Regions from separate parts of the Pseudoalteromonas sp. S4741 genome, predicted to be linked through region 1. Evidence: predicted binding sites of a transcription regulator. Region 1 holds the regulator's gene; each other region holds the start of a gene.
The links. The regulator MetJ, encoded in region 1, represses methionine synthesis genes. The targets are predictions, from matches to a motif close to TAGACGTCTAGACGTCTA.
Positions count from the first base shown of each region.

Region 2: a site for MetJ is predicted at 4,454-4,471, ahead of metK (methionine adenosyltransferase). Genes of this name have one in related genera too.
Region 3: a site for MetJ is predicted at 7,207-7,224, ahead of CWC30_RS01845 (homoserine O-succinyltransferase). Genes of this name have one in related genera too.

Region 1 covers NZ_PNCN01000019.1:13,202-24,001, reverse strand. Annotated here, with positions in the region: gene priA (primosomal protein N') at 1-1,977, opposite strand, end outside; gene rpmE (50S ribosomal protein L31) at 2,208-2,423, shown strand; gene CWC30_RS02935 (malic enzyme-like NAD(P)-binding protein) at 2,948-4,189, shown strand; gene metJ (met regulon transcriptional regulator MetJ) at 4,257-4,577, opposite strand; gene metB (cystathionine gamma-synthase) at 4,776-6,023, shown strand; gene metL (bifunctional aspartate kinase/homoserine dehydrogenase II) at 6,073-8,418, shown strand; gene CWC30_RS02915 (penicillin-binding protein 1A) at 8,467-10,800, opposite strand, start outside.
Region 2 covers NZ_PNCN01000075.1:34,972-45,771, reverse strand. Annotated here, with positions in the region: gene CWC30_RS11930 (NRAMP family divalent metal transporter) at 1-879, opposite strand, end outside; gene hpf (ribosome hibernation-promoting factor, HPF/YfiA family) at 1,022-1,378, opposite strand; gene ppnP (pyrimidine/purine nucleoside phosphorylase) at 1,567-1,881, opposite strand; gene tkt (transketolase) at 2,316-4,307, opposite strand; gene metK (methionine adenosyltransferase) at 4,573-5,724, shown strand; gene CWC30_RS11905 (hypothetical protein) at 5,864-6,409, shown strand; gene CWC30_RS11900 (5-formyltetrahydrofolate cyclo-ligase) at 6,428-7,024, shown strand; gene rpiA (ribose-5-phosphate isomerase RpiA) at 7,078-7,731, shown strand; gene serA (phosphoglycerate dehydrogenase) at 7,741-8,970, shown strand; gene CWC30_RS11885 (aq_1923 C-terminal domain) at 9,063-9,995, opposite strand; gene radA (DNA repair protein RadA) at 10,081-10,800, opposite strand, start outside.
Region 3 covers NZ_PNCN01000012.1:43,179-53,978, forward strand. Annotated here, with positions in the region: gene CWC30_RS01815 (TonB-dependent receptor plug domain-containing protein) at 1-1,994, opposite strand, end outside; gene CWC30_RS01820 (GGDEF domain-containing protein) at 2,280-3,188, shown strand; gene CWC30_RS01825 (AraC family transcriptional regulator) at 3,172-4,170, shown strand; gene CWC30_RS01830 (histone deacetylase family protein) at 4,171-5,079, opposite strand; partial or broken gene CWC30_RS18575 (PilZ domain-containing protein) at 5,137-5,244, opposite strand; gene ettA (energy-dependent translational throttle protein EttA) at 5,402-7,075, opposite strand; gene CWC30_RS01845 (homoserine O-succinyltransferase) at 7,299-8,246, shown strand; gene CWC30_RS01850 (homocysteine S-methyltransferase family protein) at 8,236-9,306, shown strand; gene metH (methionine synthase) at 9,317-10,800, shown strand, end outside.

The sequences.
Region 1 (10,800 bases):
ATTGACAGGAACCAAATCCGTTAGAAAGTCGACGACTTGCTTTATGTTATGCCCTTGTGCGCGAACAATTGCCATACTTGTAATAGGTGGCAACTGTGCATCACTTCGCTCAGTGAGTGCAAAGCGGGCAAAATCTTGATAGCCATTATTAACTAAGTCTTGTAATAAGGGGTGCTCAGGAAAGTGCGTTTGTAATAATACTTCACCGGGTTCGCCAGAACGTCCCGCGCGTCCTGCAACTTGTGTTACTAATTGTGCTAAATGCTCAGTAGCCCTAAAGTCACACGAATACAAACCACTATCGACATCTAAAATAAGTACTAGGCTAACATCAGCAAAATGATGGCCTTTTGCCAGCATTTGCGTACCAACTAAAATACGTGCGCCGCCTTGGTTTATTTCATCCAGTGCTTTTTCAAGGCTACCTTTACGCCGAGTTGAGTCACGGTCGATACGGCTGATCGGGGTGTCTGCAAATTCACTACTTAAAAACTCTTCTATTTGCTCGGTGCCTTTGCCGTTAGGAAATATTTGCGTACTGCCACAGTCAGGGCATTGATGCGGTACATGATATTGATCGCCACAATGGTGGCAAATCATTTGGCCTATTGCCTTATGGAAAGTCGCACTGGTGCTGCATCGGCTACATTCACTCAACCAACCACATTCATGACAAATCAAGGTAGGAGAAAACCCACGGCGATTTAAAAATACCATCACCTGCTTTCCTCTATTTAGGTGCTGGCGCATTATTGCAAGACTGGCATGCGCAATACCGGCTCGATCAGGCTGACCTTTCATGTCGAGCAGCTTAAACTGATTATCGGTGGCGGTTTGCGCGCGCTCACTTAATGTGAGTAACTGGTATTTGTTATTAATTGCTTTATGCAGTGTTTCTAATGCCGGCGTGGCGCTACCTAAAATAAGTGGAATTTGATGCTGATAGGCACGATACGCAGCTAAATCACGGGCATGATAGCGTAAAGTGTCTTGTTGTTTAAATGAGGCATCATGCTCCTCATCAACCACAATCATCCCGAGCTTTAAAAATGGCAGAAAAATACTCGAACGGGTGCCTATAACAATGGCACAACTGCCTTTTTCACAAAAGCGCCATGTTTGTAGACGTTCGTTATCGGTTAATGCCGAGTGCCATAACATAATAGGGGTATCAGGAAAGCGACGTCTAAAACGATTGACCGTTTGAGGCGTTAGCCCTATTTCAGGAACAAGCACTAGCGCCTGTTCGCCACGTTTTAATACTTCTTCTAGGCATTGTAGGTAAACTTCGGTTTTTCCGCTGCCAGTGACACCTTCTAGCAAAAAGCTCTTAAACCCAGTACTTTGATTAATTGCAGTGCAGGCAATGGCTTGCTCTTTATTCAAACGAGGTTTGCTGCCAACCGTTGGCGAGGTATGTTGCCATTGATTGTCGTGTTCAATGGTTTGAATTATTAGCTCTTTATCTAAAAGGGTATCAATGGTTTTTTTATTAAACCCGAGGGCTTTGAGTTCGGTTAATGATGATTTACCGGATGCTGATAATTGCTTAAGCAGATTAAGCTGTGTTTTAGCTTTTAAAGACGGTAAAAGTGCCCCCTTTTCGCTTAATGTCACCATGTTTATACTGGTTTTATCAGGGCACTCACCTTGGCGCAGTGCACTGGGCAATGCAATATGAATAGTTTCACCGAGTGGATAGCAATAATAACGCGCTGTAAACTTCAGTAGCTCTAAATGCTGCGCAGATAACACCGGTGAGTCGTCAATAACTTCAATAATAGATTTTATTTTGCCTTCGGGGACTGCTGTATCCGCTTTTAAGCTAAGAATAACCCCTACTTTACGTTGATTGCCAAAAGGGACTAACGCGCGCATACCAGGCTGTAATTGAGTCAGCGGTACTAATTGCTCATCCACTTTATAATCAAAGGTGCGAGGCAAGGGGACTTTTATTGCAACTTCAGCAAAATGCATAACAACTCAACCAATTAACGTAATGGTTTAATGTACTAAAAATAGCATTAAAAGCCTACCGACAAATCAGTAATGAATAGGTGTTTGCCGACTTTTTAGCAAAAAGGGTAATTAAAGCTTGTGTGCTTGCGGGTTGTTGGATAAAATTCGCGACCAATAAATTTGTTTTAACGACGTATGGTGCCAGACTTCGGGTTTGGAGAGCGATGCGGCCTTAACTAGAGGTTCCTATGAAAGAAGGTATTCACCCTAAGTACGAAGTAATTTCTGCAACTTGTTCATGCGGAAACAAATTCGAAACTCGTTCTACTCTGTGTAAAGACATTCACTTAGACGTATGTTCTGCGTGTCACCCGTTTTACACTGGTAAGCAAAAGATTTTAGACACTGGCGGCCGTGTTGATCGCTTCAACAAGCGCTTCGGTGCACTTAGCAGCAAAAAATAATTTTTTGTTTCTATGTAAAAAAAGCACCTTAGGGTGCTTTTTTTGTGGTCAAAATTTACTTTCCTATCTGCTTTCTTAGCAATTTTGTATTTATTTTTTTTGCATAACTATTTCCTGTTCTTATTCTGAGTATGCATAAACATTTGCAGACAAAACAGCCAATATTCTCTATATTTTTATTTGTTAAACTTTTAAGATGGTACTCAAATGCAGGTAACGTGAGGTTATTTGTGTTTAAAGTTAAATAAAATTCGGTATTTCGCTATTTTAATTTAAGACTAAAAAATACGCTTTATAAAAATAGAACAAGGGCAAAAAGTACCTGTGTTTTTCATTTTTATGACGAATTTATATTTTAAAAATGTCAGGATAATCTAGGGAAGTTGCTGATAAATCACTTAAAATTAACAGTTCTAGCATATAACAGGATAGACCTGATATTGCTTGGAATTTAAAAATAATAAAGGTATCGTAGATTAAAACTACCTCTCACTTTAACTTAAATTGCAGGATATAATCGCGTTATGTCAGATTTTCGTGAACAAGCACTACATTACCATGCCCATCCCGTTCCAGGTAAAATCAGTATTGAGCTGACCAAGCCCGCTGAGACGGTTAAAGACCTCGCGCTCGCATACAGCCCTGGTGTCGCAGAACCTGTTCGTGAAATTGCCGCTGATCCAGCAAATGCCTACAAATATACTGGTAAAGGAAATATGGTTGCGGTTATTACTAACGGCACCGCAATTTTAGGCTTAGGTAATTTAGGTCCACTCGCTTCAAAACCCGTTATGGAAGGTAAAGCGCTACTATTTAAGCGTTTTGCAGGGTTAGACTCTATAGATATTGAAGTTAAGCACCGTACTACCGAAGACTTTATTAACACGGTGGCTAATATTGCCGACACCTTTGGTGGAATTAATTTAGAAGATATTAAAGCGCCAGAGTGTTTTGAAATAGAAAAAGCGCTTATAGAGCGTTGTAGCATTCCTGTTTTTCATGATGATCAGCATGGTACGGCTATTGTAACGGCTGCGGGTATGCTAAACGCGCTGGAAGTACAGGGCAAAGCAATTGAAGATGCAATTATTGTATGTTTAGGTGCCGGCGCTGCAGCTGTTGCCTGTATGGAGCTTTTAATTAAGTGTGGCGCGTTGCGTGAACATATTTATATGTTAGATCGCAAAGGAGTTATTCATACGCGTCGTGATGACTTGAATGAATATAAGCAATTATTTGCAAACAATACCGATAAACGTACTTTACAAGATGTAATTGAAGATGCCGATGTGTTTGTGGGTGTATCGGGCCCTAATTTATTAGCCCCTGAAGATTTAAAATTAATGGCTGATAGACCCGTGGTATTTGCTTGTTCAAACCCCGATCCTGAAATCGATCCGCAATTAGCACACGCTGCACGTAACGATTTAATTATGGCTACAGGTCGCTCTGATTATCCGAATCAAGTTAATAACGTATTGTGTTTTCCGTTTATTTTCCGTGGTGCGTTAGATGTACGTGCCAGTGAAATAAACGACGAGATGAAAATTGCTGCTGTGGAAGCAATTCGCAGTATTGCTAAAGAGCCCGTGCCGACTGAAGTGCTTACTGCCGCAGGCATCGACAAATTAGAGTTTGGTGCTAAATATATTATACCAAAACCAATGGATCCACGTTTGTTACCACGTATAGCTAAAGCGGTTGCGCAGGCGGCGGTAGACTCTGGTGTGGCACAAATTGATATGCCAGAAAACTACATGGCGTAATTGTTACGTGTAAATTAGCGCAAAAAAAACCTCAGCATTTGCTGAGGTTTTTTGTATAAAGACCCTTCTAGTCTTCATTTAAAATAGGCACTTCTAGTCCCATTTCTTGCATTATTTTCTTTACTTCTTCAGGTACTTTTTCTGCGTTATCTTTACGCAAATCATCATCATTAGGCAGCGGTTGCCCGGTAAACGCATGCAAAAACGCTTCGCATAAAAGCTCGCTATTTGTTGCATGACGTAAGTTGTTTATTTGACGACGAGTACGTTCATCAGTTAATACTTTTAATACATTTAGCGGGATCGAAACGGTGATCTTCTTTACTTGTTCGGATTTTTTCCCGTGTTCTGCGTATGGGTGAATATATTCACCATTCCATTTAGCCATAAGATGTATCGTTGCCTCAGATTATAAATTGCTCACACAGCATCAAAGCGTGTAAATATGCGTGAAATTCTATCGGTTTAAAAAAGATAGTCAAATACTAGTTATTTAGCTATCTAGACATTTAAATGTTTTGACATCTTAAATTGCATGCGCTACCTTTTAGACGTCTAAACATCCAAATCAGTAAAGGTAGCGAAAATGAGTGAAAAAAATAAGGCAACAATTGCTGTTCGTAGTGGAATAGAAGCCGACAAGCATCATGGTGCGGTTGTTCCACCGCTTTATTTATCAACAACTTACTCATTTGCTGACTTTGATACAAAGCGCCAATATGATTATGGCCGTAGTGGTAACCCTAATCGTGACATTTTGGCTGAGGCGCTCACGGAGCTTGAAGGTGGCGCTAAAGGCATTATTACCGCAACAGGCATGGCAGCCGTTCACCTAACAACACAATTACTTAATAGTGACGATACGTTAGTGATCCCTCATGACTGTTATGGGGGCAGCTATCGCTTATTTACTTCGCTAGAAAAGCGCGGCTTATTAAAACTAGAAGTGGTCGATTTTACCAAAAGCGACAGTTTGACACGCATCTTTGCTATTAAACCTAAGCTGATTTGGATTGAAACACCTAGCAATCCTATTTTACGCTTAACAGATATTAAAGCAGTAACTGATACAGCTAAACAGTGTGGTGCACTGGTTGCCGCCGACAACACGTTTTTATCGCCAGCATTACAAAACCCGATTAAGTTTGGCGCTGATATTGTGGTGCACTCAACCACAAAATATATCAATGGCCATTCAGACGTTGTTGGTGGCGCGGTTATCGCAGCGACTGCTGAGTTAGGTGAAGAGTTAGCGTGGTGGGCAAATAACATTGGCATCACCGGCGCGCCATTTGATAGCTATTTAACTCTCAGAGGCTTACGTACTTTAAACGTGCGTTTAAGGCAACACCAAGAAAATGCACTCGCCATTGCACAGTATTTAGAACGCTCTCAGTTTGTTGCCCAAGTTTACTACCCAGGTCTTGAATCACACTCTCAACATGCGCTAGCTAAGGCGCAGCAGCTTGGCTTTGGTGCTATGGTTAGTTTTGATATAAAAGGCGATATAAACGATGCTGCAGCGTTTTTAACGCGCTTAAATGAATTTAGCTTAGCGGAATCATTAGGTGGAGTAGAAAGTTTGATTTGTCACCCTGCGACTATGACCCACGCCGGCATGGACGCAACCGCGCGTGCAGAAGCCGGAGTAGGCGACACGCTTATTCGTATCTCGGTGGGTATTGAAGATGTAAATGATTTACTCGCTGACTTAGACAGGGTATTTAATTTGGTGCGCCCAGGGCACGCCGATCCCGGCCTATCGGCAAAAAGTGGTGCTAGTGAATCATTTGGTTCAGCAAAGTTAAACGCGGCGCATCCGGCGTTATGGTAGTGCATACCATTCTTCAAAATACAAAACATAAATGCGAGTCGGTATTAATATGGTAAATCAGGTTCATAAATTTGGTGGTTCGAGTTTAAGCTCAGCGGATCGCTTTAAAAGTGTCGCAAATATTATTTTAACTCACGCTCACGCTGGGGATTGTGTGGTGGTATCGGCCGCCGGTAAAACCACCGATACCTTAGTTAAACTGTGGCAAAGCTATCAACAGCAAGACACTCAAGCTATTGCTGATATTGTATTGCTATTGAGTAACCATCAAATAGCTCTGATTGAGCAATTATTAATAGCTAACGCTAAGCACCATGCGCTTGATTTACTTGAAACTGAGCTCAGTATTATTACCAAGCAGGCTAAGCAAGGGACATTAGCTGAAGCTGCGTTATTAGCACATGGTGAATTGTGGTCTGCAAGGTTACTAAGCGCTTACTTAGAACAGCTTAACGTTAGCGCTTGTGCCCATGACGCTAGGCAGTTATTTACGTTAGATGCCGGACAGCTGCAGCATGCTAATAATCAGCAGCAGTGCTTAAAAGCCATACAGACGAGTAAAATTAATGTAGTTACGGGGTTTATTGCGGCTGATTTACATGGTGAAACAGTGACCTTAGGGCGAAATGGCAGTGATTACAGTGCCACTTTATTAGCGCGGTATTGCAATGCTAAAAAAGTCTCTATTTGGACTGACACTCAAGGTGTTTTTAGTACTGATCCGCGTAAGGTTGCTAATGCGGTTAAGTATGCGCGAGTGTGCCGTGATCAAGCTAATTTATTAGCGAGGTTAGGTAATCCAGTATTACACGCTAAAACATTATCGCCATTAAAAGATACCGATATAGAATTAGTTGTTCGCAGTAGTTACGATCCTCAAGGCAGTCATACCGAAATAGTTAAACTAGGAATGAGTAAACAAAAACGCTTTTTAACCACAGTAAATAATGTGGATTTACTCATTGTTGATGATCTGAGTGAAGGCGAAGTAGCACATGTTAGCCAACTTATTCAGCATAGTTTGCATCACTTTGAACACGAAGGCGAAATCTACTTACTAGTCCCTGCGTCAGCGACACATCAGGTGGCTAATTATTTTGCTGGCCGCGCCAATATTAGTGAGTCAAACTTAAATGGGGTGGCGATTATTGCACCTGATCAAGAGGTAGCGCCGCTTGGTAAGCAAAGTGAAGCCTTATTACAAACACAATCTATCCAGCCTCGGTTTACCCATTACGGTGAGGGATATACGTTACTATTAACCGATCAAGTACTTGAAAGTGATGTGCTGAGCCTGTTACATGACAAGCTCATTAATAAAGCACAAGAAATAGCTATAATTATTGCAGGACTTGGTAATGTAGGTGCTGAGTTTATGCGCCAATTACCTGCTCAACTAGCACGCTTATCAACTGATTTTAACGTCAAGTTAGTAGCGCTTTTACGCTCAGAGCAGATGCTGGTGAATGCTAATGGGTTAGACTGTGAAAGCTGGCAACTTCAATGGGAAAACCATGCAAGCTCCTATAAACAAGCCGATTTATTGTCATACATAGATACTCTTGAGTATGAACATAAAATAGTGATCGACATGACCGCAAGTGAATATTTTAGTCAGCTTTATAGTAAGTTAGTTGAATTAAACTGCCATCTAATTAGTGCTAATAAATACGCGGGAACCGCATCGCTTTCGTGGTATCAAACACTACGTGAAAGCCTTGCTCAACGTGGCTTACATTGGCGTTATAATGCAAGTGTAGGGGCCGGACTACCGATTAATTTTGCCTTGGCTGATTTACAAAATAGTGGCGATAAAATAACGCGAATAGAAGGCGTATTTTCAGGCACGCTGTCATGGTTATGCAGTATGTATGATGGCAGTAAAGCGTTTTCAGATTTAGTTCTAGAAGCGCAAGCTTTGGGGTTCACAGAGCCTGATCCTCGAGAAGACTTATCTGGACGAGATATGCAACGTAAGTTGCTTATTTTAGCGCGTGAATTAGGTATTGAATTGGAACTTGATGACATTTCTTTATCCGCATTGATGCCCGATGAGTTAAGTGCTGGCAGCTGGAATGACTTTATTGATAACAAGGCTCGTTTAGATGCGTTTATTGAGCAGCATGCGCAAGCGGCTCAGCAACAAAATGCTGCACTGTGCTACACCGGGTTATTAGAGTTTGAAAACAACACGCTAAACGCTAAGGTAGGGATTGCCTATGTACCAAAAAGCGAAGCGGTTGCGAATTTGACCCCTGGCGATAATATTTTTGTGATTAATACCCAGTGGTATAACCAAAACGCATTAGTGATACAAGGCCCCGGTGCGGGTAAAGAAGTGACTGCTGCTGGCGTTCACTCTGACTTATACTGGCTGGTACAAAATATTAGTTAGACCATCAAAAAGGCCGCTAATTAGCGGCCTTTTCATTGTTCACTATATTTAAAATAGCTCTTCTTCAGTTTTAGTGTTTTCTTCAAATATATCATTTGGTTGTGATAATACATACTTGGTAGGAGCGGTGCCTTTTTCAAAGTATTCAAAACGGCTGGTGTAATCGTTTTTATGACTTAATAACCCGGTTTCTAAATCAATACGAATAGAAACTAAGCCTTCAGGTGGTTCGATCGGCGCAGCAGGTTTACCATCCAGTGCAGCGCGCATAAAATCAACCCATGCAGGCTGAGCTGTTTTTGCGCCTGACTCAGCACCTGATATTTGACCACTTCCTAAGTTGTTATTGTAGGTTGAGCGTCCCAGTGTATTACCTGGGTTATCAAAGCCAACCCAAACTGATGTCATCACATCGCGGTTAAAGCCACTAAACCAAGTATCTACAGAATCATTAGTCGTGCCTGTTTTACCAGAAAGATCGCGACGTTTTAGCGCTTGTGCACGCCAGCCTGTTCCACTCCAACCGGTTTTATGTGACCAGCTACCGCCACCCCAAATAGCACTATTCATTGCGCTGGCAATTAAAAATGCATTTTGTTTAGAGATGATCTGCGGCGCACAATTTGGTGCTACTTGCTCACCTAGCATTAGCGAGCTAGGTGTTGTCGTTTCATCATCACAAATAATGGTGGGATTGGTTTTAAATAACGTATTACCCATTGCATCTTGGATTTGTGAAATAAAGTACGGCTCAATTAGGTGACCGCCATTAGCAAAAGCACTCATCCCACGAGCTAATTCAAGCGGCGTAATGGATGCACTGCCTAATGCCAGTGACTCACTACGATTTATATCTTTATCGTCAAAACCAAATTTTAATAAATGATCGGCTGTTCTTTGCAGTCCAACGCCCCTTAATAAGCGTACGGAAATTACATTCTTAGATTGGGCTAAAGCACGACGAATGCGAATTGGACCATTATAAATAGCTGGGCTGTTTTTTGGTCGCCATGCAACGCCTTGGCTCTTATCCCATTGATTTATAGGAGCATCATTTAAAATTGACGCTAGTGTGTAGCCTTTTTCAAGCGCAGCTGAATATATAAACGGCTTAATATTTGAGCCTACTTGGCGTTTAGCTTGTACAGCTCGGTTGTATTGGCTTTGTTCAAAACTATATCCACCAACAATGGCTTTTATGCGCCCGTCTTGTGGGTCTAAAGAAACAATGGCGCTCGCCGCTTCAGGTATTTGACTTAAAATATAGCTATTATCGTCATTTTTGCGCAGCCATATTTGCATGCCTGGGGTTAATATATCGCTTGCTGTTTCAGGCGCAAAGCTTTGGCGATAGCGTGTAATAAACTTACGTGCCCATTTTAGGTTATCCCAAGTAAGGGTTGTGCGCTCGCCGCTTTTAAGTATAACTTCAGCGCTTTTATCGCTCACGCTTAACACCGCAGCCGTTTTTAAAGGGCCAAATTCATTAACAGCTTTTAAAGTATTTAATAATTTCGACTGCGTTAATGGCGGCTCTGTTTGCGGATCCCACAATATGGCTTCAGGGCCTCTAAAGCCATGGCGCATATCGTAGGCATGTAGGTTATTAACTAGAGCTGTTTGTGCTGCTTTTTGAACATCTGATTCAACAGAAGTGTACACTTTAAACCCTGAGTTATAGGCTTTATCTATACCGTAGCGTGACACCATTTCTGCTCGTACCATTTCTGAAATGTACGGCGCATATAAGTCAATTTCAGCTCCATGAAAATACGCGGTAATTGGTTGGTTAGTGGCTTCATTATACTGCGCTCTTGAAATATACTTCTCTTCAAGCATTCTTCCTAACACCACATTTCTTCTTGCTTTAGCACGTTCTGGATTACGAATAGGATTAAGTGCTGAAGGAGCTTTTGGTAAACCAGCAATCATTGCCATTTGCGCAAGAGTTAACTCTTTTAGTTCTTTACCATAATAAACTTGAGCCGCAGCACCAATACCAAAGGCACGATTTCCTAATTCGATTTTATTTAGGTAAAGCTCAAATATTTCATCTTTTGAGAGGAGGTTTTCGATATGAATGGCAATAAATATTTCTTTTACTTTACGAATGTAGGCTTTTTCTCGTGTTAAAAAGAAGTTACGAGCTAATTGCATGGTAATAGTACTGGCACCTTGCTTTTTCTCACCAGTAGAAATAAGTACTAGTGCTGAGCGCACAATACCAATTGGATCAATACCGATATGATCGTAAAAGCGGTTATCTTCAGTTGCCAAAAAAGCCTGCAATAAAGGCCGGGGAATTTGGTCTATAGTTACAGGGATCCGTCTTTTTTCACCAAATTGGTTGATTAAAAGCCCATCTTTAGTAAATACTTGCAT
Region 2 (10,800 bases), on a different contig from region 1:
CAAAAACGCGATGGCTGATACCAAAGGCCTTGCCCACTCGCCAATAGTAAGTGCATACATATCAATCAGCTGTTTAGCAAAGGCTACACCGCCAAGCTCTATATTACTGCTTTGCCCATATTGCACTAACGCACCTAAACTAAAAAATACCAGCGCAAGCCCGGCGGTTAACCAATAGCCTACATTAAAGTCGAATAAGCCTTGGGTTTTAGTCACACTTTGCTGAGCTTGTTTTTCTTTAAGCCACAACGAGCTCAGTGCCGATATTTCAATAGGCGCTGGCATCCAGCCCATTAAGGCAACCATAAAGCCTAACATGGCAAGTTCATACGGTGAGGGGCCAACATAATTTACAGGCGCTACAGGGCCGTTATTTATAGCAATAACTAATGCCGTTATGGTTGCTATAGTAAGTAGCCCCATAATAGCTTTTGCAACGTTATCGAGCGCTTTAAAGTGCCCTAGTAATAATATAATTAAACATACAGCCAATATTAACCAGCACAATAAGGTAACGGGAATACTAATAGGTAATGCGTAGTGTAATAAGCTCGCAGTAAGCAACAATACGCCCGCGGTATTTACCACAGCGGCAATAATATTGAGAGCAATAAAACTGTAAAAATAGCCAGGCCCTTGGTTTTTATACCCTTGCACTAAACTATTTTTAGTAGCGAGTGTGTATTCCATGCCAAAACGAAAAAACGGGTACTTTAAAACGTTAACCACTACAATAAGCCAAAATAGCTGCCAGCCAAATAATGCACCTGCTTGAGTAGAGGCCACTAAGTGTGAGCCACCAATGGCAGCGGTGGCCATTAAAATACCTGGGCCGAGCGCCCCTAACCGAGACTTCCATGTGCTTTGTGTGTACTGCATTAACTTCTCAAATTTGGTGTATTAAGTGCTTTTATTATTAATTTTTATCATTAATAAACTGTGTGAATGCATAACTTACCTAATTTACAGGCAATAAAAAAGAGCCCTTAGGCTCTTTTTAAAAATAACACATTGTTAGTTATTAATTTAAATCCATCTCTTGGATGATTTCGTGTGCTATTTCAGGTGTGGTACTTACAGGCTTTTCATGTAAGTTCGCTTTTATTTGCCCTTTACGATGCTTTAGTGCGGCATCGAGTTTTTTAGCTGCGCTAGAAATAGCAGGATACATAACTTCGTTTTCCCCTTTTACCGATATACGCGCACCTTCATAATTTGTGCTAATTTCCGCTTGGAACTTATGATGCTCTTTTGAAAGAATAATATCTAGAGATATCAATGATGGAAAATGGCTCGCGACTTTTGAGAACTTTTCGTTAATGTGTTCTTTAATAGAATCAGTAACGTCAACATGGTGACCAGAAAGATTAATTTTCATAGGGTATCCTTTTATTTGTTACCTCATAGTTAGTATTGGGGGCTAAACGAATTAACACAAGAGAAAAAATGAAAATTACGCAATTATTTATTACCCCACTGATTTAGATCATTCATTTAGCATTAAGTATGCAAAAAGCCGCTTTGTAGCGGCCTTTAGAGGTGTTGACAATTTAATCAACCTACAAATTAATCGATGTATGAACAACAATAATCTGCAAAATCACTTACTTTTACATGAAAGCTAACATTAGCATCAACGTTAAATGACTCGCCCGCGTTAAATGTTTGCCATTCGCTTTCACCAGGTAGTAATACATCCCACTGCCCTGCTAACAATTCCATGCACTCTTTTTGGTTGGTATTAAACTCAAATTCACCGGGTTGCATAAAACCCAAGGTTTTTGCTTCACCGTTACCTAAAAGCACAGTACGACTTGATACTTTGCCATCGAAATACACATTGGCTTTTTTAACCACACTAACGTTATCGAACTTTGGCATGTTAACTCCTGTTGTTAATTTATAATTTTGTTACCTCCACAGTGCCTGATACATATAAACCTTGCAAGTTAAGTGCTGTGAAAATTACTCACTTAGAAGCCAAAAGGTTAAAAATGAACGACTTTATAGAGAGATATGCTTCGAGCAACGGGCTACGAGTTTCGAACAGTACTTTTAGAGATTTATGCACAAGAGAGCTATGAGACGCTGAGCTTTAAAAGAAGTAATCAAACAGCAGAATTAATTTTGTAATTAAGGTTTTGTATTGCCTCATTTTCTTCTCATTTGCTTATCTTTGTCCAAATAAACCTTTTAGTGATTATGCACAAAGAGGGCTAGAAATACTGCGCTTTAGAGGAAGTGATAAAAGTACAACTCATAAAAAGCCCGCCCTGTTACACACAGCGCGGGCTTTTAAACGTTAAAGCAGTTGCTTAAAACAATGCGTTTGCTTTGTTAACTACATTTTCTACCGTAAAGCCGAAGAACTCAAATAGCTCGTTTGCCGGTGCCGACTCACCAAAGGTGGTCATACCAACTACGGCACCATTTAGGCCTACATACTTGTACCAGTAATCAGCAATACCCGCTTCAATCGCTACGCGACGTGAAACGCTTGCTGGTAATACACTTTCTTTGTACTCAGCCGATTGGTCTTCAAACGCATCAGTACATGGCATAGATACAACACGTACCTTTTTACCCTGCGCACGTAGCTCTTTCGCAGAGTCTTGCGCTAGCTGTACTTCAGAACCCGTTGCAATCAAAATAAGCTCTGGATTGCCGTCACAACTTAGGATGTAACCACCCTTTTTAACGTCGCTTAATTGCTGGGCATCACGAGATTGCTGCTCTAAGCCTTGGCGAGTAAAGATTAATGATGTAGGACCGTCTTTACGTTCAATAGCTTGTTGCCATGCAATTGCTGACTCAACTTGGTCACATGGCCGCCAGTTGTAAAGGTTAGGCGTTAAACGCATGCTGGCAATTTGCTCTACTGGTTGGTGAGTTGGACCATCTTCACCTAAACCAATTGAATCGTGCGTGTATACAAAAATGCTTGGTTGCTTCATTAATGCAGCCATACGTACCGCGTTGCGTGCGTATTCCATAAACATTAAGAACGTTGCGCCGTAAGGAATAAAGCCTTTATGCAGTGCAATACCGTTCATAATGGCCGACATACCAAACTCACGTACACCGTAGTATATGTAGTTACCACTTGCATCATCAGCAGTTAAGCCTTTAGAGCCATCCCAAATTGTTAAGTTTGAACCCGCTAAATCGGCAGAGCCACCCATAAATTCAGGTAGTAACGGGCCAAACGCATTTAATGCATTTTGCGACGCTTTACGTGATGCTGGGTTTGCTGGGTTTGCTTGCAGCTCTTCAATGTACGCTTGTGATTTTTCAGCCCAGTCAGCGGGTAATTCTGAATGTGTACGGCGTTTGTATTCAGCAGCGAGCTCTGGGTATGCTTGCTCGTAGGCGGCAAATTTTTCGTCCCAGCTTGCTTCAAGCTGTTGGCCTTTTTCTTTGTTATCCCACTGTGCATAAATATCTTCAGGGATTTCAAATGCATCGCCCGTCCAACCTAAAAACTCGCGAGACGCTTTAATTTCGTCATCACCAAGCGGTGCACCGTGACAATCGTGGCTACCTGACTTATTAGGTGAGCCGTAACCAATAATAGTTTTACAACAAATAAGAGATGGCTTATCAGTCACGCTTTTAGCTTCTGCAATTGCTGCACTTACTGCATCGCTATCATGGCCATCAACGTCACTAATTACATGCCAGCCGTATGCTTTAAAACGTGCTGGGGTGTCATCACTAAACCAACCTTCAACTTCACCGTCGATTGAAATGCCGTTGTCATCCCAAAATGCCACTAACTTGCCTAGGCCTAATGTACCGGCTAGTGAGCATGCTTCATGAGAAATGCCTTCCATTAAACAGCCATCACCCATAAACGCATACGTGTGGTGATCAACAATGTCGTGGCCTTCACGGTTAAACTGCGCTGCTAATGCTTTTTCAGCAATCGCCATACCTACCGCATTTGTGATCCCTTGACCTAATGGGCCCGTAGTGGTTTCAATTCCTGGCGCGTATCCATATTCTGGATGGCCTGGTGTTTTAGAATGCATTTGGCGGAAGTTTTTAATTTCGTCCAGTGACAAGTCATAACCACTTAAATGCAGTAGAGAATAAATTAGCATTGAACCGTGACCATTTGAGAGTATAAATCGATCTCGGTCAGCCCACTCTGGATTTGTTGGGTTATGTTTTAGATAATCGCGCCATAATACTTCTGCGATATCAGCCATGCCCATAGGGGCTCCAGGGTGACCAGATTTGGCCTTTTGTACTGCGTCCATTGACAAGACGCGAATAGCATTTGCAAGTTCTTTGCGAGATGGCATGAATTCTCCTACCTTTATATGTATTTGCGCGGGTATTTATTTATCCCCATTCTTACTTATTGTGGGGGCTGTGTGCAATTAAAAACCCATAAAAATAGGGCATTATGAATATTTTTTAAGAACCATTTACTATTAGATATTTTATTTAGACGTCTAGGCGTAAAAAAACTATGCAAGTTCATTTGTTTTAGATAAAATACGCGCCTTAATTTTTTAGCGCTAATACCGACGTTTGTGAAGCGCAATATTTGTGAGCATAATTACAATGGCAAAACATTTATTTACTTCTGAATCTGTTTCTGAAGGTCATCCGGATAAAATCGCCGATCAAATTTCTGATGCGGTACTTGATGCTATCCTAGAGCAAGACTCTCATGCCCGTGTAGCGTGTGAAACTTACGTTAAAACCGGTATGGTTATGGTTGGTGGTGAAATAACGACTAGCGCATGGGTTGATATCGAAGAAATTACACGTAAAACAGTACGTGAAATTGGTTACACACACTCTGATATGGGCTTTGATGCCGATTCGTGTGCAATTTTAAACACGATTGGTAAACAGTCTCCTGACATTAACCAAGGTGTTGACCGTACAAGTCCAGAAGAGCAAGGCGCTGGCGACCAAGGCCTAATGTTTGGTTACGCATGTAACGAAACTGAAGTATTAATGCCTGCTCCAATTACTTATTCTCACCGTTTAGTACAACGCCAAGCTGAGGTTCGTAAAAGTGGCGAGCTTAACTGGTTACGTCCAGATGCAAAATCACAAGTTACATTTGCATACGAAAATGGCAAGCCAGTAGGTATTGATGCCGTTGTACTTTCTACTCAGCACAGCGAAGATGTATCGCAAAATGACTTAGTAGAAGCAGTAATGGAAACCATCATTAAGCCAGTACTTCCTGCTGAGCTGATTACTAGTGCAACTAAATTTTTCATTAACCCAACAGGTCGCTTTGTTATTGGTGGCCCAATGGGTGACTGTGGTTTAACTGGTCGTAAAATCATTGTAGATACTTACGGTGGCATGGCTCGTCACGGTGGTGGTGCTTTCTCTGGTAAAGATCCATCAAAAGTTGACCGCTCAGCGGCTTATGCTGCACGTTATGTTGCTAAAAACATTGTTGCTGCTGGCCTTGCTGACAAGTGTGAACTTCAGGTGTCTTATGCTATTGGTGTTGCAGAGCCAACATCTATCAGTGTTGAAACATTTGGCACAGGTAAATTAGAAGAAGCGCGTTTAATCGGACTTATTCGTGAACACTTTGACTTACGCCCTTACGGCCTAATTCAAATGCTTGATCTTGAGCGCCCTATTTATCTTCCAACAGCGGCTTACGGCCACTTTGGCCGTGATGAATTCCCATGGGAACGCACAGATAAAGCAGACGCACTTCGCGCAGCAGCTGGCCTGTAAGCCACCTAGCTAATATTAAAACGGCCCTTTTTAGGGCCGTTTTGCTATGTGTATTAAGTTAGTCATAAAACAGTCTCGAACTGTTTAACATTTTAGGTATATACTCTACTTATACAATAAAGCGTGTTAGGGATAAAAAATGGCCGACAATTTTCGTGTTATATTTGTAGGACTTGCAGAAGGCGCAGACAGCCAAGCAGTGACCAATGCACTGACAGAAAAACTAAAAACCTCACCTGAAAAGGTGGCGGCATTTTTTAATGGCAAGCTGCTGTTTGCTCCTAGCAACAAAGAGAAAGCCCTTAAGCAAGCCAAGTTACTTTCAACGCTGGGGATCAAAAGCAAACTTCAGCAAACAGCCCCTACACAAGCTACTTCTCAAAAAGCGCACGACAGCCAGCGAGATCAGCGCTTATTTGATGCCCTAGATTACATTACTAGTAGCTTAATTCGTCTTGAAGAGAAACTTGAGGATCTTGAGCAACGTCTCCCCGAGGTTGAGTTATCTCTGTCTGATGAAAATGACGAACCATGGCAAGATGACGATTTAATGCTAGATGAGCCATTCTCTACAACACCCAAAAAACGCAGTAACCTTGTTTTATATTCACTGATTACCACAGTTGTAATATTACTTATTGTGCTTGCTGTGTATTTAATGTTTCCGAACTTATTCTCTTTTTAATTATGGTTTAGATATTTAATGAGCAATAATCGCGCACAAATAAGACACGATATTCGTAAAGCACGTAATAACCTATCAAAAAACCAGCAAGAAATAGCGGCCCACTCGCTTAAAGTGAATTTTATTCAATATTTAAAAAGCATGAACTCGGCCAAAAAAAGCCATATCGCGCTTTATTTAAGCAATGATGGTGAATTAGATACATCATTGTTAATTAATGAATTATGGAGCATTAAACAGCATGTTTACTTACCTGTAATTCACCCTTTCAACGGGGCTAATTTACTATTTCAACGATATGAAAAAAACTCACCCATGAGGGCAAATCGCTATGGTATCTTGGAGCCTAAGCTGAACTGCTCTCAAATATGCCCATTGCCAGCGCTTGATTATCTACTTATGCCACTTGTTGCATTTGATAAATTTGGTAATCGCCTTGGAATGGGGGGTGGGTTTTACGATAGAACCTTGGCACGTTTATACGAACAAGATTGGCAACAACCACAACTTATTGGCCTAGCACACGAATGCCAACAAGTGGATAAGCTCCCAATTGAATCGTGGGATGTGCCTCTTAAAACTATTATTACACCCAATAAAACCTACTGTTGGTAACAATTAATCTTGTAAACTAACAGTCTATTTTTGACATAAATGAGCACATAGCAATGACACAAGATGAATTAAAAAAAGCAGCTGCATGGGCTGCACTCGAGTTTGTAAAAGAAAACACCATAGTGGGTGTTGGTACAGGCTCAACCGTTAATCATTTTATTGATGCTTTAGGCACAGTAAAAGACACCATTGTTGGTGCAGTATCTAGTTCAGAAGCGTCTACAGCACGTTTAAAAGAACTTGGTATAGAAGTATTTGAGCTAAATGATGTTGATGCTCTGGATGTGTACGTTGATGGCGCAGATGAAATTAACGCTCTAAACGAAATGATTAAAGGCGGTGGTGCAGCACTCACCCGTGAAAAAATAGTAGCGGCAGTGGCTAAACAGTTTGTGTGTATTGTTGATGACACCAAACTAGTCGATACCTTAGGGGATTTCCCTCTTCCGGTTGAAGTTATTCCGATGGCGCGCAGCTATGTTGCCCGCGAATTATTAAAACTTGGTGGCGACCCTGTGTATCGCCAAGGTGTTGTAACCGATAACGGCAACGTTATTTTAGATGTACATAATTTAAAAATTACCCATGCTAAACAGCTTGAAACACAAATAAATCAAATTGTTGGCGTAGTCACCAACGGCCTATTTGCAGAGCGCGGTGCTGATAAAGTGATTATCGGCACAAAAAATGGGCCACAAATTAAATAGGATATGGTTATGAGTAAGGTATCGTTAGCAAAAGACAAAATTAAAATTCTCTTGCTTGAAGGTGTTCATCAAAGCGCTGTTGAAACGCTAAAACGTAACGGTTATAGCAATATCGACTACGTTAAAACATCGCTACCTGAGGACGAGCTTATTGAGCGCATTAAAGATGTGCACTTTGTGGGGCTGCGTTCTCGTACTCATATTAATGAATCGGTATTAAATGCAGCTGAAAAACTGGTTGCTATCGGTTGTTTTTGTATTGGCACCAACCAAGTAGATTTAAACGCAGCACGTGAACGCGGTATTGCCGTATTTAACGCTCCATTTTCTAATACTCGTTCAGTTGCTGAACTTGTACTAGGTGAAATACTGCTTTTATTACGTGGTATTCCACAGCGAAATGCCGCTGCGCACCGTGGTGGCTGGTTAAAAACAGCCAATGGCTCGTTTGAAGCGCGCGGTAAAACCTTAGGTATTATTGGCTACGGTCACATTGGTACTCAGTTGGGTATTATGGCTGAAAATATTGGTATGAACGTGGAGTATTACGACATTGAAGACAAACTGTCTTTAGGTAATGCGACACAAGTACATAACTTAACGCAGCTATTGCAACGCGCTGATATTATTAGCTTGCACGTACCTGAAACACCGCAAACTAAAAACCTGATTGGCACGGCTGAATTGGCGGTAATGAAGCAAGGCTCTATTTTAATTAACGCTTCACGTGGTACTGTCGTTGATATTGACGCCCTAGCAGAAGCGCTAACAGAGAAAAAACTCAGCGGCGCAGCAATTGACGTATTCCCAGTTGAACCTAAATCTAACGATGAAGAATTTATCTCGCCACTGCGTGAATTCGACAACGTTATTTTAACGCCGCATATAGGTGGCTCTACTCAAGAAGCACAAGAGAACATTGGTATTGAAGTAGCAGGTAAACTCGCTAAGTACTCAGATAACGGCTCAACTATTACTGCAGTTAACTTCCCTGAAGTATCATTGCCAGAGCTTGCTAATCGCAGCCGCTTGTTACACGTGCATCACAACCGCCCTGGCGTGCTAACGCAAATTAACCAAGCGTTTGCTCAGCACGGTATTAACATTGCCGCACAGTACTTACAAACCGATGAAGCAATTGGTTACGTGGTTATTGATGTAGACACAGATCACTCAGAAGTCGCACTTAAAGAGCTCAGTGCAGTTGAAGGTACAATTAGAGCGCGTATTCTTCACTAACTATCAGCTAAAATAATAAAAGCCGTACTTGAATAATCAAGTACGGCTTTTTTGTTTTAAATTGAATCCTGACGGCTTATAACTTACCGCTGTTATTTGCCTTTAACTTCTAAATTTATAAACTTAACCAGCTCTTCGGGTTGCCCTGCTAACATCATTAGTTGCTGATTCACTTGCATCATAGTTTTACCTTCAGGCAGTTTTGCAGACACACTAAACGAATTTAGTCCTTTAGCAAAATCAGTTAACGCCTTGGCTATTTCTTCGGTCACAGGTGCTTGTTGAAGCTGTTGATCAAGCATTGTTTGCATTTGCTCTAACGTAATACCTTGCTTTGCCAACTCGCTTTCTAATAAGCCTTTAAGATCACCTTGGTTATTAACAACTAAGCTAACATTACGTGGCTCTAGCTTACTCATTGCTTGCATAATCATTGTTTGCTGCTGTAACTCTTGCTCATAAGTAAATGGCGTACTGCCTGCAGCTTGTTGAGCCTTACTGATTTCAAGTGAAGCGTCCATAAGCGCTTTAGAATTAGCAAGCCCCATGTCCATATCAATACTAGCAATATCATTAGCTTGCAGCTTAACAATAATATCACTGTTACCTGATTGCTCATCGTAATCTAATGAAGAGTGTAAATCATAACTGGCTGAGGCAAGTTGTGTATTTGTATCTGCAGGCAGTGTATCGACAAAGCTTTTATCAAATTGAAAGTTTTTTAACGTAAAAGCAGTATGTGGCGATATTTTATCGGTTTCGTAGCCTGTCACTTCAACATGCTCAACCGTGGCAATTTTATCGCCCTCAGGGCTAGTCACTTCAATATTACTAATGGCAACACTGTTTGAAATAACACTCGCCGATAGCTCTGCGTAGTTAAAACTAGCACCTGTTTGTTCGCTGATCAAGGCCAACTGTTTATCAACCTCAGCACGTACCTCTTGTGTTGCAACATAGTTTGCATAGCTCACGCCACCCACACCTGCAGCAATAATCGCGGCTGCAATCACTAATTTTTTCATATCATTTCCTTATTAAACTCTTTATATAAGTGGCTTTAAGCAAGACTAACATTGAGAACATGCATCGTTAAGCACTTTTTGTTTGCTAGTTAATTAAACTCAGTAGCTCGTGCACTGTTTTAACTGGCGTTATTTTAGCACCCAGCCCTTCCATCGATTTATGGTAGTTACGAAATGGAATAAATATTTCAGTAAACCCATGTTGCGCCGCTTCTTTAACACGGGGTACACCACTGTCGATTGGACGCACATCTCCGTTTAAACTTAGCTCCCCCATAATACAGGTGGTTCGAGGTACAACAAACTCGTTCAAACTACTTAAAAGTGCAGTAACAAGCGCTAAATCAATACAGGTTTCTGATTCATCAATTTTTAGACCACCCACAATATTAAAAAACGTATCGTGGAATATTTTAGTTTTGGTGTGTTTACGTAAAATACCGGTGAGCATTTTAATCCGGTTCATATTTAAACCAACACATACTCGCTGTGGAAATTCTGCTTCTGTTTCAGTGGTTAAACATTGAATTTCGAGTAGTAAATTACGATTACCTTTACGAATACAGGTAATCGTCGACCCCGGTGATTCAGTGGTTGAACCGGATAAGAAAATTTCGCTGGGGTTATCCACACTGAGCATACCGCGTTCACACATTTTAAAAATGCCCACAGTATCTATATCACCAAAGCGATTTTTATTAGCACGTAGCGTACGCACTTGACCATCGTTGGTATCAATATGTAACAGTGCATCAACAATATGCACTAATGTTTGCGGGCCAGCTATTTCATTATTTTTATTTAC
Region 3 (10,800 bases), on a different contig from region 1:
AAGCCTACGTTATAAACATAATCTGATTGGTCGTTAAATTTGCGCTTGCCAAAACTGTCTTCAACTTCACTGTCGAGCCAAGAGTAATTTAAGAAGATTCCAGTATTAGGCATGTTCAAGGCGCTTAGAGGAGTTGATAAATCAAACTCAACACCTTGAACTGTGCCATCACCAGTATTTTGTGGTTGCAATACAAATGTACCTTCACCTTCTGAGCCTTCAGCACCGGTACTGGCAATTTCAATAAGGTCGCTTACGTCACGGTAAAATACGTTTACACCAACAACACCACTTTTACCTAAACGGTATTCGTAACCTAAATCGATACCCCAAGAAGATTCTGGCTTAAGGTTTGGGTTACCTAAAAAGTCATTATCAGCGAGCTCTTCTTCAAGTAGGGCGGGGGTCATGTAGTCAAAGTCAGGGCGACGTAAGCTGCGAGCAACAGAGGCACTGACTCGTCCGTTATCGCTGATGCTATAACGAAAGTGAGCCGACGGTAAGAAAAAGTCATATTCATTTTCGGCTGTAATGCCTTCATTGGTATCGGTAATACTTGAGTCAGTTGACTCCCAGCGCACACCCATCTCCCATGAGAACACATCAGCTTTGTGTTTGATTAATGCAAATAAGTCAAAGCGGTCTTCTTCAAGCGTATTAACGCCTCCGTCTACTGCTTCAAATTCATTGTTAAATTGCGCTAACGACATTGGCGTCTGGCTAAATTGATCCCAGCCAGTACGTGTTTGCTCACTTTCATCTTCAGCGACAAAAATAGCTGTGTCGCGTTCTTTGCCTTGCACAAAAGCACCAAACTGAACTTCTTTTGAGTCACCTAGCAGTAAGCTATGTTGCCATTGTAATGACCATTCTTTATCGTCAATATCAACGGTTTCTTCTGCTTCCTCAAAAACCATTGGGAGCTCAGATGTATCAAGCTCAACTTCTTGCTCGTAAACTGACTCTTCAAAGCTGGCATAGCCTACTTTAAATTTGCTGGTACCGCCTAATAACGGTAATTCATAACCTGAGTTAATGTTGTAGTTTGTTTGATCAATATAAGCGACGTTTGCGTTATCTGAGAGCAAGTTGCCCCCTTCAACAAGCGATCCTGAGGTTGCAGATGCCTCATCATACTCAAAAGAACGCTCGTCTTCGGTGCGGTCGGTATCAACCCACATAGCACTAATATCAAACTTGCCGCCGTTATCAAATACCTTTTCAAAGCTGGCATTTAATGAGGTGTCATCGCCATCTCGGGTATCAGATTGATCTTCACGGTTATCAAAATCGTCTGTTGCGTAATTAGGGTTATTTTCAGGGCTATCGCCATAACGTCTGCTTGATTTTTGTTTTGGGTTATAACGACCTTGTAAATTGGCACCTACGAGTAAACGCCCACCTGCAAACTCAGTACCGTAAACGCCCGCAAAGCTTTCTTTTAGTTCGCCATCATCATAACGTAAACCACCAGCGCGAATGTAACCGCCGTCTAAGCTGTAGCCATCACGAAGTACAATGTTAAGTGTGCCTGCTATGGCATCGGCAGAGCGGTTGGCACTTGATGAACGAATTATTTCTACACGCTCGATTAATTCTGCTGGAATACGGTCAACAAAAAATGAGCGATCAGCGCCAGCGCCCGGTACTTCCTCACCATTAATAAGTACTTTTGTGTAAGCAGGGCTTAAGCCGCGCATACGTGCGCCGTCAGATTCCAGTACGTCAGATAAAAAAGTCACACTAGGAACACGCTTTAGTGCATCACCGGCGGTGAGTGGTTCAAAACGTTGAAAGTATTCTTGTGAGTATTTAAGCGTGGGCGCTAGTTCTTGCGAGCGGTTGCGATAACCAATCTCGCCGTATACCACAAGCTCTTCAGAAACCTTTACTTCAGGTTCCCTTGGTGATGTTTGTTCTTGTGCATTCACGCTAACACTAAATTGGCTCAGTGCTAATGCCGCTACAACAGCATTTAACTTAAATTGTTTCATTGATTTGCTCCGGTTGTCCTTGGTTTGGTGAGCAAACTAAAAAAAGTTAATGACGCTAATGTGACAGTTTTACCGTTAATTCCTGACAAAACGCCAACTTAGTACTTTTCAAACAGACATTTGAGCTGTTTAAACACAGCTTCAGCGCACTAAAAATGGTTATTACTAAGTTAAATACCTATAAATTTTAATCTCAATGTCATATCAATGAGCCAATATGACCCTGACGAACACAGCATGACTAAGCTAGCATGCAGACCAACATAGACAAAAGAAGCCACCCTAATGCGATATAACCCATTTACCAACCATGCAAAATTAACCAACACCATCATTTTATTGTTAGTTATTGCTGTAGCAATATGCGCTTACTTTGGCGAACTTAAGCAATGGCAAGAAATTGCGTGGCTCGATATTGTTGGTGAAGGCGGTATTGTGTTGATGACCCTCAGCTGGATAGTTGCGTTACTTATTTCACGCCCGCCAGGCAAAGTAACTACCTTATTAGTGTTAGGTTTAGGTTTGTTTATGTTCTCAGCTACTTTGGATTTACTCGATGAATGGCTCAAGCAACCATCGCAACTTTGGTTAACATGGTTTGAATCATTACCAGCTCCTTTTGGCATGTTGCTCACAAGCGTTGGGCTTTATTATTGGCATCAAGAGCAATTTGTTTTAAATCGTCAATTGCGTCGTCGTGAAGCGCATCTGCGAGAGCATGAAAAAGTCTGTTCGGTAACAGGGTTATACCGAGTTAACTACTTACATTCACTCATGCAGCAACGCCAAACAGAGCAGCAATCCGCCACTTTAGGTGTTATTGATATTCGTGATTTTGCAAAGTTTAATGCGCAGTTTGGTTTTAGTGAAGGTGATAGGTTACTAAGAGAAATTAGTGATTTACTAGTAATGAATTGCCGTTTGAATGATGTGCTTTGTCGCTATGCTGGCGATTGTTTTATTGTGCTTATGCCGAATACCAGCCAAAGCCAAGCCAAAGAATTACTAGCGCAAATGAAAGCGGCGCTTAACCATTGTGCTTTTAAAGTCGCAAAAAGCAAAGGCGCACAGTTTCAGCATATTTTAACCGCCACCATGGCAATGGATTTAGCGCAAGATCCAGTGCAGCAAACCAGCCTGTTACATCAACAATTACAAAAAGAAAAGGCCCTTGTAGGTGCAGCAGTATATTAGCTTAGACGATAAATACCTCAGCGCGGAGGGAATGATCACTGCGCTGGTGGAGCTTGCTCAAGGACGAGGGATACCGCTGCATAAATTGCTGCGTGGTACGGGTATTTTTGAGCAAGATTTATATGATCTATCACAGCGCTTTAGTTTGTCGCAGCTATTAGCATTAATTAGCCAGTTTAAAACCTTAATGAAGAGTAATGATAGTGGCTTTTTACTGGGTCATCAATTGGTTAATGACTTTAGCCCAGCAATGCAAAGTGTGCGTTTAGGCCCCACACTAGGTGCCTCTTTAAAGCAATTACATAAAATACAAGCGATGCTTGCCCCCTTATTTTTTACTCGTAAGCATATTTTCCAAAATGATTTCTATCTGTACTTGCAACCGAATGTAGGTATGGACGAGCCATTAAAAAATTATTGTTTTGAAATATACAGCGCTGCGCTAATGAGCTTACTAAAAAGAGTGAGAGATCACTACCCGCACTGTTATTTTGATTTTACTTGTAAACGCCCGCGGCATATTCAAGAGTATGAGCAGCATTTAGGTTTACGGGTACGATTTGAACAACCCTATACCCGTTGGCATTTTGATAAACAACTGCTTAAGTGCCCAAACCCAGAGTCGAGTCCATTGCGCTGGCAGCAGTGCATAGCGCAAAGTGAGTTAAATAAGAATGTATCACAGTCTTTTGTTGAGGCTGTGTGCCAGCGCATTTACCGTAATAAAAACAACAGCCTTGCTAACAGTGCTGAGCACTTTGCTATGAGCCCTGCTACGTTTAAACGTAAGTTAAAACAACATGGTGTTAGCTATTCGCAATTACAAGATGAGCAAAATAAACTTAAAGCACTGCATTTACTGGGGGTGTGCCAGCAAGGCAATGAACAAGTCGCGATGCGATTAGCATTTTATGATATTCCTAATTTTCGCCGAGCTTTTAAGCGTTGGACCGGCATTACGCCGAGTCAGTTAAAAATATAATTAAAAACTAGCCGCTTGCTCAATAACAATGCCGTGGCGCTGTGCTAGTCGCTGATGATCTCTGTCATAACCACCGCCAATTACAGTGGCCACCGGGGTATTATTTGCAAGGCAGCGTTTAAGCACTATGTGGTCGCGCTTTTCTATTCCTTGCCAACTAATATCCAGTTTACCTAAGCCATCTTCTTGCCAAATATCAACGCCAGCATCGTATAAAACCAGATCTGGGTTAAGCTCGTGTAATAAAAATTGCAGGGTATCGTCAACAATACCTAAGTATTCAGCGTCTTGCATATTATTGGCTAAACCAATATCTAAATCGCTAGGGGACTTTCTAAACGGGAAGTTTTTCTCACAGTGTATTGAACAGGTAAACGCATAAGGTTGATGAGCCAGCATGGCTGCCGTGCCATCACCTTGGTGAACATCTAAATCAAAAATCAGTACGTTGGTTACTTCACGGTTTTGAATTAACGTTTGTGCGGTAAAAGCTAAATCGTTCACCATGCAAAAACCCGAACCAAAATCACTATGGGCATGGTGAGTGCCGCCCGCTAAATGACACGCAAGCCCATTTTTAAGTGCTAAACGCGCGGTTTGCAGTGTCCCTAATGGTGCGGTAAATGTGCGGTTCATTAGTGCTTGTGACCAAGGTAGGCCTATACGGCGCATGGCTTTTTCATCTAGGCGGTTATGCCATAAATCGTGAATATAGTTTTCACAGTGCACTATTTCTAACTCTTCAACACGACCATGTGGTGGCTCTATGATATTGCTGCCAGCAAGCCCAAGGGTTTTAACATGCTGGTATAGCAGCGCAAATTTACTCATTACAAAGCGGTGTTTGGGATCAAAACTAAACGAGTAATTAGGATGATAAACTAAAGGTAGATTGGGATTTAAACTCATATCTGCGTCGTTTAATTATTTTTGGTTATGGTAATCAACTTCACGCAGTGCGTCTATTTATGTTTGGTAAATAAGCGTTTCAAGCTCACGGTGTAATAATGTTTCATCAGCAAGGTTTAGTTCAACCAAGCGCTTTAAATGCGTAATGCTGTTTATATCAATGTTAATTGCCGACGGTTTTGCATAATAATCTTATAAAGTTGTTATTTATAATAAGCATAGCTGGTAATGCTTAACACGCCAATTTGCTCAAAGCTAAAAATAGCTTGCATAAAAAAGCCCCGCATAAAATGCAGGGCTTTTAACTTATTAACGGTGGCTGTTAGCCAATTTTTTTGTACTTAATACGCTTAGGCTGTGCAGCTTCTGCGCCAAAGGTCTTTTTAAGCCACTCTTCGTACTCAGTGTAGTTACCATCAAAGAAGTTAATTTGGCCTTCGTCGCGGTAATCTAAAATGTGCGTTGCAATACGGTCAAGGAACCAACGGTCATGCGATATACACATTACACAGCCTGGGAACTCTAAAATAGCGTTCTCAAGGGCGCGAAGTGTTTCAACATCAAGGTCATTGGTTGGTTCATCCAGTAGTACTACGTTACCACCGGCTTTTAAAAGCTTAGCAAGGTGTAAACGGTTACGCTCACCACCAGATAAGTCTTTAACAAATTTTTGCTGATCGTTACCTTTAAAGTTAAAACGGCTAACGTAAGCACGGCTTGGGAACTCAAAGTTACCAATTTTTAGCACGTCTTGGCCGTCAGAAATCTCTTCAAATACAGTTTTGCTTTCGTCCATGTTGCCACGGAACTGATCAACGGTTGCAAGCTCTACAGTTTCACCTACGCTAATGCTGCCGCTATCTGGTTGTTCTTCGCCACTTAGCATTTTAAATAGGGTTGATTTACCCGCGCCATTGGCACCAATAATACCCACAATAGCGCCTTTAGGCATGCTAAAGCTTAAATCATCAATTAAAACACGGTCGCCAAAGCTTTTACGTAAGTTGTTTACTTCTAATACTTGGTCACCTAAACGTGGGCCAGGTGGAATAAACAATTCGTTGGTTTCGTTACGTTTTTGGTAATCAGACTGCTGTAGCTCGCTAAACTGTGCCATACGCGCTTTTGACTTAGCTTGACGACCTTTAGGGTTTGAACGCACCCATTCAAGTTCTTGTGCAATTGATTTTTGACGTGCTTTTTCAGATTTTTGCTCTTGCTGTAAGCGGGCATCTTTTTGCTCAAGCCAAGAAGAGTAGTTACCTTCCCACGGAATACCTTCACCACGGTCAAGCTCTAAAATCCAGCCAGCCACATTATCAAGGAAGTAACGGTCATGCGTTACCGCCACAACAGTGCCTTCGTAATCATGTAAGAAGCGCTCAAGCCAAGCAACCGACTCAGCATCTAAGTGGTTAGTTGGCTCATCGAGAATAAGCATATCTGGTTTTTCAAGTAACAAACGACAAATAGCAACACGACGGCGCTCACCACCTGATAAGTGCTCAATTTTAGCGTCCCACTCAGGTAAACGAAGTGCATCGGCAGCACGCTCTAAAACGTTATCGATGTTGTGACCATCGTGCGCTTGAATAATCGCTTCAAGCTCGCCTTGCTCTTTTGCTAGGGCGTCAAAGTCAGCGTCTTCCATTGCGTACTCGTTGTACACTTCGTCAAGGCGGTTAAGGGCATGCTTTACTTCGCCAACAGCTTCTTCAACTATTTCGCGTACTGTTTTGCTTTCATCCAGTACTGGCTCTTGCGGTAAGTAACCAATTTTAGTACCAGGTTGAGGGCGAGCTTCACCTTCAAAGTCTTGGTCAACACCGGCCATAATGCGAAGTAATGTAGATTTACCAGCACCATTTAAACCTAGTACACCAATTTTAGCACCAGGGAAAAAGTGCAACGAAATATCTTTTAAAATTGTGCGCTTAGGTGGCACAACTTTAGATACTCGATTCATCGAGAATATAAACTTATCAGGTAAAACCATGGAGGAAAGCCTTCAAATAATAATAAAAATTTCAATGCTGTATTGTAGTTGTTGAGGGGTTAAACAGTCAACGAATGGGGCTGTTTTAAAGTACATATTCAATTTGTACAAACTGGGTGAATAAATTCATTTAGACATCTATACATCTAGAGGTTGATATTTTTAGCATTCTGTTCATAATAAGAGCGTATAAATTCTCGGTTTTTATGAGTAGGAGTAAAATATGCCAATTACAGTAGAAGACGAATTGCCAGCTATTGCACGTTTACGTCATGAAAACGTGTTTGTAATGCCAAAAACACGTGCAAAAACGCAAGAAATACGCCCTATGCGTTTGGCTATTCTTAATCTTATGCCTAATAAAGTAGAAACCGAAGTACAGTTTATTCGCTTGTTGGCTAATTCTCCGCTGCAAGTAAATGTAGAGCTACTGCGCCTTGACACGCATCGTAGCAGTAGCAACTCAGAGCAACACTTAGATACCTTTTATCGTTACTTTTCAGAAGTGAAAAACAATAATTACGATGCACTATTAATTACCGGTGCGCCTTTGGCACATTTAGAGTATGAAGAAGTGGCGTATTGGGAAGAATTCAAAGTGATTATTGATTGGGCCGAGCAGCATGTAACCTCTACCTTGTTTTCGTGCTGGGCTGCCCACGCGGCTTTATATCACCGTTATAATTTAAAGCGCGATTTAAAAGAAAATAAACTGTGTGGGGTGTTTACCCATCAATGCTACTTTGCCCATGGTGCACTTACCCGCGGCTTTGACGATACCTTTTTAGTGCCGCACTCACGCTATGGCCACATAGATATAAATAAAATAAACGCCTGTGAAGAGCTGGTGGTATTAGCGGGCTCTGAACGAGTCGGGGCTTATTTACTTAAAAATAAATCGGGCAGCCAAGTGTTTATTACCGGCCACCCAGAATACGATGCCGACAGTTTAAAAGCCGAATATGAGCGCGATTTACAAAAAAGCCCTGATGCGCCAAAGCCCGAAAACTATTTTCCTGATGACGATGCCAGCAAGCAACCGTCTAAAACATGGCAAAGCCACGCGTTTTTGCTGTTTTCAAACTGGTTAAATTATTACGTTTACCAAACCACACCCTATGATATTAACTTAGTTAGCCAAGACGTAAGGACTAACAACTATGCCGAATAATCCTCAAAACAATAAGCATCAAGAGCTGAGCGCTGCGCTCAAACAGCGCATTTTAATTTTAGATGGTGCAATGGGAACCATGATCCAAGCGCATAAGCTTGAAGAGCAAGACTACCGTGGTGAACGTTTTAAAGATTGGCACGTGCTTATTAAAGGCAACAACGATTTATTAAGCCTAACCAAGCCAGAGTTAATAACCGATATACACCGCAGCTTTTTAGCCGCCGGTGCCGATATTATCGAAACCAACACCTTTAACTCGACCACCATTTCGATGGAAGATTACGACATGGCGAGTATAAGCCGTGAAGTTAATTTAGAGTCAGCTAAGTTAGCCCGCGCTGTATGTGACGAATTTAGCGCTAAAACCCCAGAAAAACCGCGCTATGTAGCAGGTGTTTTAGGGCCAACGTCTAAAACGTGTTCGTTATCGCCGGATGTAAACGACCCTGGCTATCGTAATATCACCTTTGATAAGTTAGTGACTGCGTATGTTGAGTCGACCCTTGCGCTTATGGAGGGCGGTGTAGATATAATTTTAATCGAAACCATATTCGACACGCTTAATGCAAAAGCGGCATCGTTCGCAGTAGAAGAAGCGTTTGAACAAGCAGGGCGCACATTGCCAGTGATGATTTCAGGTACTATTACCGATGCCTCAGGCCGTACGCTTTCAGGGCAAACAACCGAAGCATTTTATAACTCTATTCGCCATATTAAGCCGCTTTCAATTGGCTTAAATTGCGCCCTTGGGCCAGATTTACTGCGCCAATACGTTGAAGAGCTATCACGTGTGTGCGAAACCTTTGTATCTGTTCACCCTAACGCGGGCTTACCCAATGAGTTTGGAGAATACGACTTAGAAGCAGACGACATGGCAAAAGAGATCATAGATTGGGGTAAATCGGGCTTTATTAATATTGTTGGCGGTTGCTGTGGCACTACGCCTGCGCACATTCGTGCCTTTGCTAAAGGGCTTGAAGGCACAGCACCACGAAAATTACCAGAGCTTGAAGTGCGTATGCGTTTATCAGGCCTAGAAGCCTGTAACTTAAATTAAGGAGCCGCCAATGACCCAACAAATTGCAGTATTTACCAATGTCGGCGAGCGTACTAACGTAACTGGCTCGGCCATGTTTAAACGTTTGATCATGGAAGAAGACTACGAGACCGCTCTTAATGTGGCCCGCGAACAAGTAGAAAATGGCGCACAGGTTATTGATATCAACATGGACGAAGCCATGCTGGACTCAAAAGCGGCCATGGTTAAGTTTTTAAACTTAATTGCCTCAGAGCCTGATATTTCTAAAGTACCTATAATGGTCGACTCCTCAAAGTGGGAAGTTATAGAAGCAGGCTTAAAGTGTATTCAAGGCAAGGCCATTGTTAACTCCATTTCACTTAAAGAGGGTGAAGAGCCGTTTATTCGCCAAGCTAAAATTATAAAACGCTTTGGCGCCGCCGCTGTTGTGATGGCGTTTGATACCGAAGGTCAAGCCGATACCGCCGATCGTAAGTTTGAAATTTGTGAGCGCAGCTACCGTATTTTGGTCGACGAAATTGGCTTCCCGCCAGAAGACATTATATTCGACCCCAACATATTTGCCGTTGCCACCGGCATAGAAGAGCACGACAACTACGCCGTAGAATTTATTGAAGGCACCCGCCGTATTAAGCAAAATTTACCGCACTGTAAAGTGTCGGGTGGGGTGTCAAACGTATCGTTCTCGTTTAGAGGTAATAACCCAGTACGTGAAGCGATTCACTCGGTGTTTTTATACCATGCTATAAAAGCGGGTATGGATATGGGCATAGTAAACGCAGGGCAGCTTGCGGTTTACGACGACATCCCCGATGAACTTCGCAAAGCCGTAGAAGATGTAATTCTTAACACCGACCCCGGTGCTGGCGAGCGCCTTGTTGAACTTGCGCCTAAATATTCAGGCATGGCACAAGCTGAGCGGGTAGAAGATTTAGAATGGCGCACTTGGTCGGTTGAAAAACGCCTAGAGCATGCCCTAGTAAAAGGCATAACCACCTTTATAGATGAAGACACAGAAGAGTGCCGTGCTGGCGCAGATAAACCTATTCACGTGATTGAAGGGCCACTCATGGACGGCATGAACGTGGTTGGGGATTTATTTGGCGCGGGTAAAATGTTTTTACCCCAAGTGGTTAAGTCGGCCCGTGTAATGAAACGCGCGGTCGCCTACCTTGACCCATTCATTGAAGCCGAAAAAGAAGAGGGCGCGACCAACGGTAAAATTGTTATGGCCACCGTAAAAGGCGACGTGCACGACATAGGTAAAAACATTGTAGGCGTAGTACTACAATGTAATAACTACGAAGTAATCGACTTAGGCGTAATGGTACCTGCCGAAAAAATACTGCAAACAGCAATTGACGAAAAAGCCGATATTATAGGCCTTTCGGGCTTAATTACCCCATCGCTTGACGAAATGGTACACGTAGCCAAAGAAATGACCCGCCGAGGTTTTGAATTACCACTTATGATTGGCGGCGCAACCACCTCAAAAGCGCATACCGCAGTAAA